Linked DNA regions of Lacibacter sp. H407. The protein of the gene in region 1 interacts with the protein of each later gene in a pairwise test. Links are inferred from orthologs where the notes say so. Each region holds a gene or a part of one and is shown on either strand. Other genes may lie near its edges.

What was found.
Region 2: the proteins of dnaB (region 1) and dnaA interact in binary tests that used the Escherichia coli proteins (3 or more experiments, as listed by UniProt). The link is inferred for Lacibacter sp. H407 from one-to-one orthologs.

What each region holds. Positions count from the first base shown.
Region 1 is NZ_JBBKTU010000001.1:336,005-341,137, reverse strand. What follows is about bases 1,290-4,197. They hold dnaB (replicative DNA helicase), read left to right. Parts: upstream 1,290-1,898; coding sequence 1,899-3,497; downstream 3,498-4,197. Other genes in these bases: WG989_RS01450 (RsmE family RNA methyltransferase), read left to right, coding at 3,563-4,197; pheT (phenylalanine--tRNA ligase subunit beta), read right to left, coding at 1,290-1,348. Also shown: more of pheT, read right to left, coding at 1-1,289; more of WG989_RS01450, read left to right, coding at 4,198-4,282; WG989_RS01445 (hypothetical protein), read left to right, coding at 4,397-4,558; WG989_RS01440 (ribonuclease H-like YkuK family protein), read right to left, coding at 4,687-5,133. UniProt on the Escherichia coli protein: The main replicative DNA helicase, it participates in initiation and elongation during chromosome replication. Travels ahead of the DNA replisome, separating dsDNA into templates for DNA synthesis.
Region 2 is NZ_JBBKTU010000001.1:2,475,976-2,480,029, reverse strand. Bases 1,113-4,054 are described here. They hold dnaA (chromosomal replication initiator protein DnaA), read right to left. Parts: upstream 3,330-4,054; coding sequence 1,896-3,329; downstream 1,113-1,895. Other genes in these bases: WG989_RS10820 (bifunctional metallophosphatase/5'-nucleotidase), read right to left, coding at 3,468-4,054; WG989_RS10835 (hypothetical protein), read right to left, coding at 1,113-1,427. In the rest of the region: DNA repair protein RecN, read left to right, coding at 1-233; WG989_RS10840 (DM13 domain-containing protein), read right to left, coding at 255-683; more of WG989_RS10835, read right to left, coding at 696-1,112. UniProt on the Escherichia coli protein: Plays an essential in the initiation and regulation of chromosomal replication. Binds in an ATP-dependent fashion to the origin of replication (oriC) to initiate formation of the DNA replication initiation complex once per cell cycle.

The DNA.
Region 1 (5,133 bases):
CAAATCCCAGCGACTCAAATATTTTCTTTACTGTATCGGGATGATAATTTTTACCACTGATCTTTTTCAGATAATGATATTTGATGGCGATCTGTGTTTTCTGTTTTGGTGTTGGATACACATCCACTACATCACTTGCAATTTCACCACCACCTAATTCTTTAATTAGTAAAGCAGCACGTTTCAACACGTTCACAGTATTGCTGATATCCACTCCTTTCTCAAAACGGGTGGCTGCATCGGTACGCAGGTTATGACGGAAGGATGTTTTACGTGTAGTGATGGGATTAAACCATGCACTTTCTAAAAAGATATTTTTCGTTGCTTCTTTTACACCACTTTTCATGCCGCCAAATACACCTGCAATACACATCGCTTCTTCTTTATTGCAGATCATCAGATCTTCGCTGCTCAGCTTGCGTTCTTTTTCATCAAGCGTTGTAAATACAGAACCTTCGGGTAAATTCTTTACAATTACTTCGCCGCCGGTAATGGCATCTGCATCGAATGCATGCAATGGCTGACCGGTTTCGTGCAATACATAGTTGGTAATGTCTACAATATTATTGATTGGTCGTACGCCAATTGCTTTCAAACGTTGCTTTAGCCAATCGGGACTTTCCTTTACTGTTACATTGCTGATGCTTACACCTGCATATCGCTGACATGCTTCTTTATTTTCTATCACCACACGAATGGGTAACGATTTATTATCAGCTTTGAAGCCGTTTACAAAAGGCGATTTAACGGTATAGTTTTTCTTATCGTGAAAATTCAAATAAGCAATTACATCACGTGCCACACCAATATGGCTCATGGCATCCATGTGATTAGGTGTTAATCCAATTTCAATGATCCAGTCGGTATAAGGTTTGAAATAATCGGCGGCCTCACTTCCAACACGCACATCATTTTTCAGGATCATAATGCCTGCATGGCTGCTGCCCATGCCGATTTCATCTTCAGCACAGATCATTCCATGGCTTTCAACACCACGGATCTTTGCTTTCTTCATGGTCATTGGTTCGCCTGAAGATGGATAGATGGTTGTGCCAACAGTTGCTACGATTACTTTTTGACCAACCGCCACATTGGGTGCTCCACAAACGATCTGCAATGGTTCGGCAGCACCAACATTTACAGTAGTAAGCGATAATTTATCTGCATCCGGATGTTTTTCGCAGGTCAATACTTCGCCGATCACCAGGCCTCTCAATCCGCCTTTGATCTCTTCGTATGCTTCCATGCTTTCTACTTCCAGGCCAATTGATGTGAGGATGCGGCTCAAACGCTCCGGTTCCACTTGCACAGGTAAATATTCCTGCAGCCATTTATAACTGATCGTCATTCGTTTACAACACTTTTATTCAGAAAGCTGCAAAGATAATTCTTTGAAGCCTTGCTCACGCAATCACTTTTAAGGGTTTTTGCTTATGAAAAATCGATTAAAATCGTCTAACAGTAAGCGGTAAACGAAAGTGCTGGTAATAATCGGAAACGAACGGCTGAAACCCTTGCTGTGGTTGATTTTTACAAGATTTTTTTGCTGAAAAAGAGGCGAAAGTTCATATTGTAGTTTGCAGCAGATGACCAAAAAAACGGTTCAAAATCTTTCTGCACAGCCGGTGTGCAAATAGTTCTGGAAAGGGCGAAGAAATAAATTAAATTGAGGATAACAGTAGTTAAAAATGTGAATGGAGACAATATTTGGGTGGATAACCGTTGAATGAATGTGAATAGAGCTTGCATAAATTTTACAAAAGAAATGTTTTTGCAGTCAGGTCTTTTGCATTTACATTCGTCGCCCTTGTTCCGTAACAATTGCTTAACATCAGAATTGCCGAAGCGATTGCAGGAAAAGGAACCCAAAATCACAAACTTGCATTTTACAGCGAAACATGGATCTTACTAACTTAAACAAAGACCGTAAAACAAAGAGAAAACCTGCTCTTGACCTTTCCACAATGGTGTATGGGAAGGTGCCGCCACAGGCCAAAGAACTGGAGGAAGCAGTACTAGGTGCCGTGATGTTGGAGAAGAGTGCGTTTGATGCGATCAGTGAAATTCTGCGCCCGGAATGTTTTTACGTAGACTCACATCAGCGTATTTTCAGAACCATGCAAAGTTTAACGGCCAAGAGTTTGCCGATCGACTTGTTAACGGTTGTGGAAGAGCTGAAGTTGAAAGAAGAACTGGAGATGGTAGGCGGTGCTTACTATGTAACCCGTTTGACCAATACAGTTGTTTCAACTGCGAACATTGAAGCGCATGCACGTATTATTCTGCAAAAATTTTTACAACGTGAATTGATCCGCATCAGTGGCGAGACCATTGGTGATGCGTATGAAGAAAGCACCGATGTATTCGATCTGCTTGATGATGCAGAAAGTAAACTGTTTGAAATAACCAATAACTATCTCCGCAAAAACTTTGATTCGTTTGATAATGTGTTGATCAAAACCATTCAGCGTATTGAAGACATGCGGAACAAACAGGAAGATATTACCGGTGTGCCAAGCGGCTTCCCGTCAATGGATCGGGTGATCTACGGATGGCAACCTTCGGATCTGGTAATTCTTGCTGCACGTCCTGCCGTGGGTAAAACTGCATTTGCGTTGAACCTGTTGCGGAATGCAGCGTTGAGTCCGTCGAAGCCAACACCTGTTGCCTTCTTCTCGCTTGAAATGGGTGCTGCACAGTTGGTGCAGCGTATTCTTTCGGCCGAAAGTGAAATTATGCTGGAGAAAATTTCCCGTGGTAAACTGGAAGATCATGAAGTGCAGCAGTTGTATAAAAAAGGAATTGAACGTTTGGCAAAAGCGCCCATCTTTATTGATGACAGTGCGGCGTTGAACATTTTTGAATTGCGTGCAAAGGCCCGTCGATTGGTAAACAAGCATGGTGTGGGATTGATCATCATCGACTATTTACAGTTGATGAGTGGAAGCGCCGGTAACAAGAATACCAACCGTGAACAGGAGATCAGTACCATTTCACGTGGTTTAAAACAATTGGCAAAGGAATTAAGTATTCCCATTATCGCATTGTCGCAGTTGAGTCGTGAGGTTGAGAAACGGAAGGATGGTAACAAGATGCCACAGTTGAGTGATCTCCGTGAATCAGGTGCCATTGAGCAGGATGCGGATATGGTGATGTTCCTGTATCGCCCCGAATACTATGATATTACGTCGAACGAATTTGGCGAAAGCAATCGTGGTGAAACACATATACGTATTGCCAAGCACAGAAATGGTTCGCTTGAAACAATTAAGCTGCGGGCGTTATTACATATCCAGAAATTTGTGGAAGATGATTTTGGTGACAATATGGGCAGTGGTGGATTCGGCGGACCACAAGGGCCAATGCCTGGTGGACCGGGTATGATGCCGGGTGGTGGTAACTGGAAGCCGGTTCCTACTGATGAAGGCCCGAAAGTATTTGTACAGAAAGGCAGTAAGATGAATGACATGAATTTTGATGAGGAAACGCCGTTCTAGATTTCGGATTGCCGATTTACGATTTTAGATTTGTGTCCTGCTAAATTATTGGCAGGACATTTTTTATGGCTTTACCTTTTTTTTACCTTGAATCGTTTGATGCATCGCAGCAACTCATTACGTTGAATGAAGAAACATCAAAACATGTTGTGCAGGTGTTGCGCATGAAAGAGGGTGAATTGTTACAGCTTACTGATGGAAAAGGTAGTTTGTTGTTGGCGAAGATCACGGATGCACACAAGAAACATTGTACGGTTCAAGTTCAATCTACAAGTTATAAACCCCAAGCTGCACGCAAAATAACCATCGCCATTTCGTTGGTGAAAAATGCGAATCGCTTTGAGTGGTTTTTGGAGAAAGCTACAGAGATAGGTGTTGCTGAAATTATTCCTTTGCTCTGCGAACGCACAGAACGGCAGCATTTCCGTTTCGATCGGATGAAAGGAATTCTTGTAAGCGCCATGTTACAAAGCCAACAGACATGGTTGCCTGTTTTACACGAGCCGGTAAAATTTGAAAATGCTTTACGTCAGACTTCCCCGTCTAACGGAATACTTAAACTTGTTGCCCATTGCGAAGAAACAGAGAAGAATTCATTGAATAAAGTCCTGAGCGAAGTCGAAGGGTCAAATTGCATTATCCTCATCGGTCCCGAAGGTGATTTTACCACTGCTGAAATTGAATTTGCACTTCAACAAAATTATCAACCTGTTGCGTTGGGTGAAACAAGACTACGTACCGAAACAGCAGGAATAGTTGCTGCTACATTATTGTGCATTGCCTAATAGCAGAAAATGCAAAACTGAAATATTGTTTTTTAAATTTAATAGGCCGACCTTACAATTGGTTCTATTTATCTCTGCCGCAAAATTTTTCTTTCATTTCTAAAACATGAGAATATGAAACGGGATATTTTATCTGTTGGCGGTATTGTATGTATTATTCTTTCTATTTTCTTTTTAGCGTATCTCTTTGTTACTTCTCTTACAAAACAATTTTTCAACGAAGTTCCTGACTATGCTGATACATGGATGGCCACGCCAGCAGCATTGAACAAGTAGACAGCATTGCACAGGCTGCTATACAATTCAAATAATTCAGTAAAAAAATTATGTTGGAGCCGAGGTTAGGGGAGACGAAGAACCTCACCGTGGTTCGCACAGTTGAAAGCGGAACCTGAATGAGTAGATCAGTTCACAATTTTGTTAGCACAGCTGCTACTGGCAAAAGCTTCCGGTTTGGCTTTAAAGGCAAAGCCCATTCCAAGAATATAGCCCATTGCTTCACGTAAGGCTTCGTTGCTTTTGAAGTGCGGATTGGTGTTAATGTCGGCATGTACTTCCATGTCAACATCATACTCTGTAAAGAGCTCGCATAACTCATAGGCAATTTCAATGCTCTTGGCCACTTCAACCAACATCCGTTCTTTGATGGAATACTTCTGTTTGGTTTTCTCGTTGTGGATGAACATAAAGCCACCATGACCTTCCCGCAGGAATACAATCACCGTTGCAAATTCTGTTTCGCTTCCTTTTACCTGGCTGTCGGTACCAATACATACTTTCAAGCGAAAACCTCTTCCCGTTTCCCTGAGAATAGCTGTACGCACTTCCTCTTTGATCGGGAGTTTGATGTG
Region 2 (4,054 bases), 2.1 Mb from region 1 along the record:
TCAAGGAACTTTCAGCCAAGCATCAAGTAATCACCATTACGCATCTGCCGCAAATTGCTGCCAAAGCAACGGCGCATTATTTTGTTTACAAACAGGAAGACAAATCAGGAATTAAAACACGTATTCGCTTGTTGAGTAAAGAAGAACAGGTGGAAACCATTGCACGCATGCTGAGTGGCGAAAAACCTTCCGACTCTTCTTTGGTTACTGCAAGAGAGATGATTGCAGGATAAATTTCTTTTCCAACTTATTATTTACGGTTGCAACAACGCACTGCCAAACAAATGATCAAATTTCTGGCAATGGATGAGTGCATATTTGTACTGCGAAAAATCAGCAGCACCCGAAATACTATAAAGCTGATTACCGCTTGTTGATTTAAGTAAACCCAAATCAATAAAGTTGATCGGCTGCACTTCTTTTGATAAATATACGTGCAGATCAGGGCCACTGGAAATATTCACGTTTTGTAACGCTAACGTAAGCGCTCCAGTTGCAGTGCGAAGAATTCTGACTTGTCCGCTTACTGTACCCCATGGTCCGTTGTTGAATGTACCCGTCAATAAAATCGTTTGTCCAACTGAATCAATTGAATCCATTCCGGGAACGGCAGATGTTTCATTGTTCTTTTTACAGGAAATCAATAATAAAATTGTGATAACAAGAATTGTAAGTGATTTCATTTTTTTCTGCTTTTAAAAATGATAGGCTACACCAATACCAGCATTGTTTGCTTTGTTGCGGAAACGATCAACGATTGTTCCATCAGGTGCTGTTTGCTTTACATTGGTTGTTTTATACTCCACAAACATGAATTGATACACCGCTTTTACACTCCATTTATCATTCAGATTGTAGTAAACAAAAAACTCTGAGTTAAGCGAACCGAGATCGAGATCACCTGTAAGTAATAAATTAAATGGAGCCGGTTTAGCAGCCGGTTCGGTGGTGGTGGTTCCATTGCTTGTAAAAACAGCACTGCCGGTGCGTCCAACAGTAAAACCGATGAGATCAATATTAAAACCGGCATACCAACGATTACTGAGATGATAACCGAAGTTGGCTGATAGATTGAGTGAATTGGTGAACGGTCGCTGAACAGTAAGTGTATCCCAGTTTTCTGTTCGCTGTCCAGAAACAACTACAAGAAATGGAACACTGGAAGAACGGGCCACGTTTGCAGGTGCTGTCCAGAAATCTTTTTTAATGCCGAAGTAAGCTGTATTTCGCAGTCCAAGCCCTAATTCAAATTTTCGCTTCTTCCCTACCCGCCAATTATACACATACGAAGCAGCCAATGTTTGCTGTGAGGCACCAATGGTGGCAGAAAAATCAGCAAACCGATGTACACGTGGTACTTCTTTTTTCTCTTGTGCCTGTACAACAGTAACACACAGAACTATAACAATTACCGTTATCCATCTCATACCTGATCTGTTTAGCATACAACAAAACTATTTGGAGCCATGTAAGTGTTTTGTCTCTGATACGACATTGATCAAGAAATTGTGTTAAAAATCTTCTAACACATTTACTTAAATACAGCAGTTGGAAAAATGCAACTGTTTACACCGCTCCACTATATGTACGTGATTTTGCAGATTTGAGATGGCATATAAAAAGACTGAAGTAAGATCAATGAAATATCTGCATAAAAAAAGAGCGAAGTTTTCACTTCACTCTTTTATCTGTCGGGAAGACAGGATTCGAACCTGCGACCCCCTGGTCCCAAACCAGGTGCGCTACCGGCCTGCGCTACTTCCCGATCCTGATTGCCTTTCGGCAATTTCCCTATTGGGGTTGCAAAAATAGTTGTCTGTAGCTAAAGTGCCAAAAAAACAAATCCCGGATTTCAAGATTGAATCCGGGATCAAGTATTTTTTTGAATTTCTTTATTACATGGCGGCTAATTGCACTTTTTGCTGCAGCTCCAACACACTTTCTTTGAACATACTGTCAGTATCCATCAGATCCTTTACCGTTTGGCAGGAATGGATAACAGTTGTATGATCACGACCGCCAAAATGTTCACCAATGGTTTTGAGTGAATTTTTGGTAAAGGTCTTTGCTAAATACATGGTGATCTGGCGGGCCTGTACAATTTCACGCTTGCGTGTTTTTTGTAAAAGCTTCTCGTATGGCACGTCGAAATAATCGCACACCATTTTCTGAATGGCATCGATGGTAATTTCTTTAGATGATGTTTTGACGAAATTCTTCAACACTTTTTTAGCAAGATCCAGATCGATCTCCTTTTTATTAAGCGAGGATTGTGCCAATAATGAAATAAGGGCACCTTCCAGCTCACGAATATTCGTATTGATGTTGTAAGCAATGTATTTCACCACATCTTTGTGCATTTCCAGACCATCATTCTTCATTTTCTTTTCCAGGATCTCAATACGGGTTTCGTAATCCGGCATTTGAAGATCTGCACTTAAACCCCAACGGAAACGACTGAGCAAACGCTCCTGTACTCCTTCAAGATCTTTTGGTGGCTTATCAGATGAAAGGATCAACTGTTTTCCGCTTTGGTGCAGGTGATTGAAAATGGCAAAGAAAGCATCCTGTGATTTTTCTGCACGATTGAAGAACTGAACGTCATCAATGATCAACACATCTACCAACTGGTAAAAATGAATAAAATCGTTGATAGCATTGTTCCGGCTATGATCAACAAACTGGTTGATGAATTTTTCGGAGCTCACATACAACACCACTTTATTTGGATGCTGACGCTTTACCTCGTTCCCTACTGCTTGTGCAAGATGTGTTTTACCCAATCCAACTCCACCATAAATAACTAAAGGATTAAAAGAGGTAGCACCGGGTTTATCAGCAACTGTTTTACCGGCTCTGCGTGCAACACGGTTACAATCGCCTTCAATAAAAGAATCAAACGTATAATTTGGATTCAGCTGCGGATCGATCTGCACCTTCTTCAAGCCCGGTATTACAAACGGGTTCTTGACGGGGTTACTTATTACCAGCGGAAAATCCATTTCGTTATTTGTATAAGTTTTATAACCATGACCAGGAACATCCATGGTAATGGGTTGATTATTGTTATTACCGCTATCCATCATAATGCGGTATTCCAGGTTTGCATCTTTACCTAATTCACGTTTCAATGTTTTCGCAAGCAGCGTTACGTAATGTTCTTCCAGGTATTCAAAAAAGAATTGACTGGGCACCTGGATGGTAAGGATCTTATTCTTTAACTCAACAGGTTTGATTGGCTCAAACCATGTTTTAAAATGTTGCCATTCTACTATATCCTTAATGATGGTTAAACAACTTTTCCATACTTGATCAGCCGTTTTCGTCATTGTTCCAAAAGCAGTTTATATAATGAGTTAATAATGTTCCTGTTTTATCTCTCTGGTAATTTTCTAGAATGAGATTCATAATAGAAAATCTTAGTGGGGAGAGCGAATATCAACACTTTTTGTGGAAAAAAAAATTTTTTATTCACCTGTTTTTTTACCTATTAAAAGCGATTTCGCACCCGACAGATTATTCTGCTTATATCGCAGAAATTCATAATCCAACCGGCCCAGCTGAATACCACCCCAACCCACCTGATTGATCAATATATCGCCGCCATTTTTATTTTTCACTAACACTGGTTCATTTAAGAACGTATGTGTATGACCACCAATGATGAGATCAACATGTTCTGTTTCCTTTGCAAGGATCATATCACAAATACGATTTGCATTTTCACGGTATTGATATCCTAAATGCGACAAACAAATGACCATATCACAACCCTTTTCACGTTTCAACATTGCAGCTGTTTGATTCAGTTGCTGTATAGGGTCAAGATATTTTGTGCTGCCAAATAAATTATCCGGCACTAATCCCTTCATTTCAATACCTACACCAGTAACGCCAATCTTCAATTTTCCTTTCTTAAATATTTTATAAGGAAGCGATTTATTTTCCATGGCTGTTCCGGTAAAGTCGTAATTACATAATAAAACCGGAAACGAAGTTTTTGCCAACTGCGTAGCAAAATTTTCAAGCCCTGCATCAAAGTCATGATTTCCCA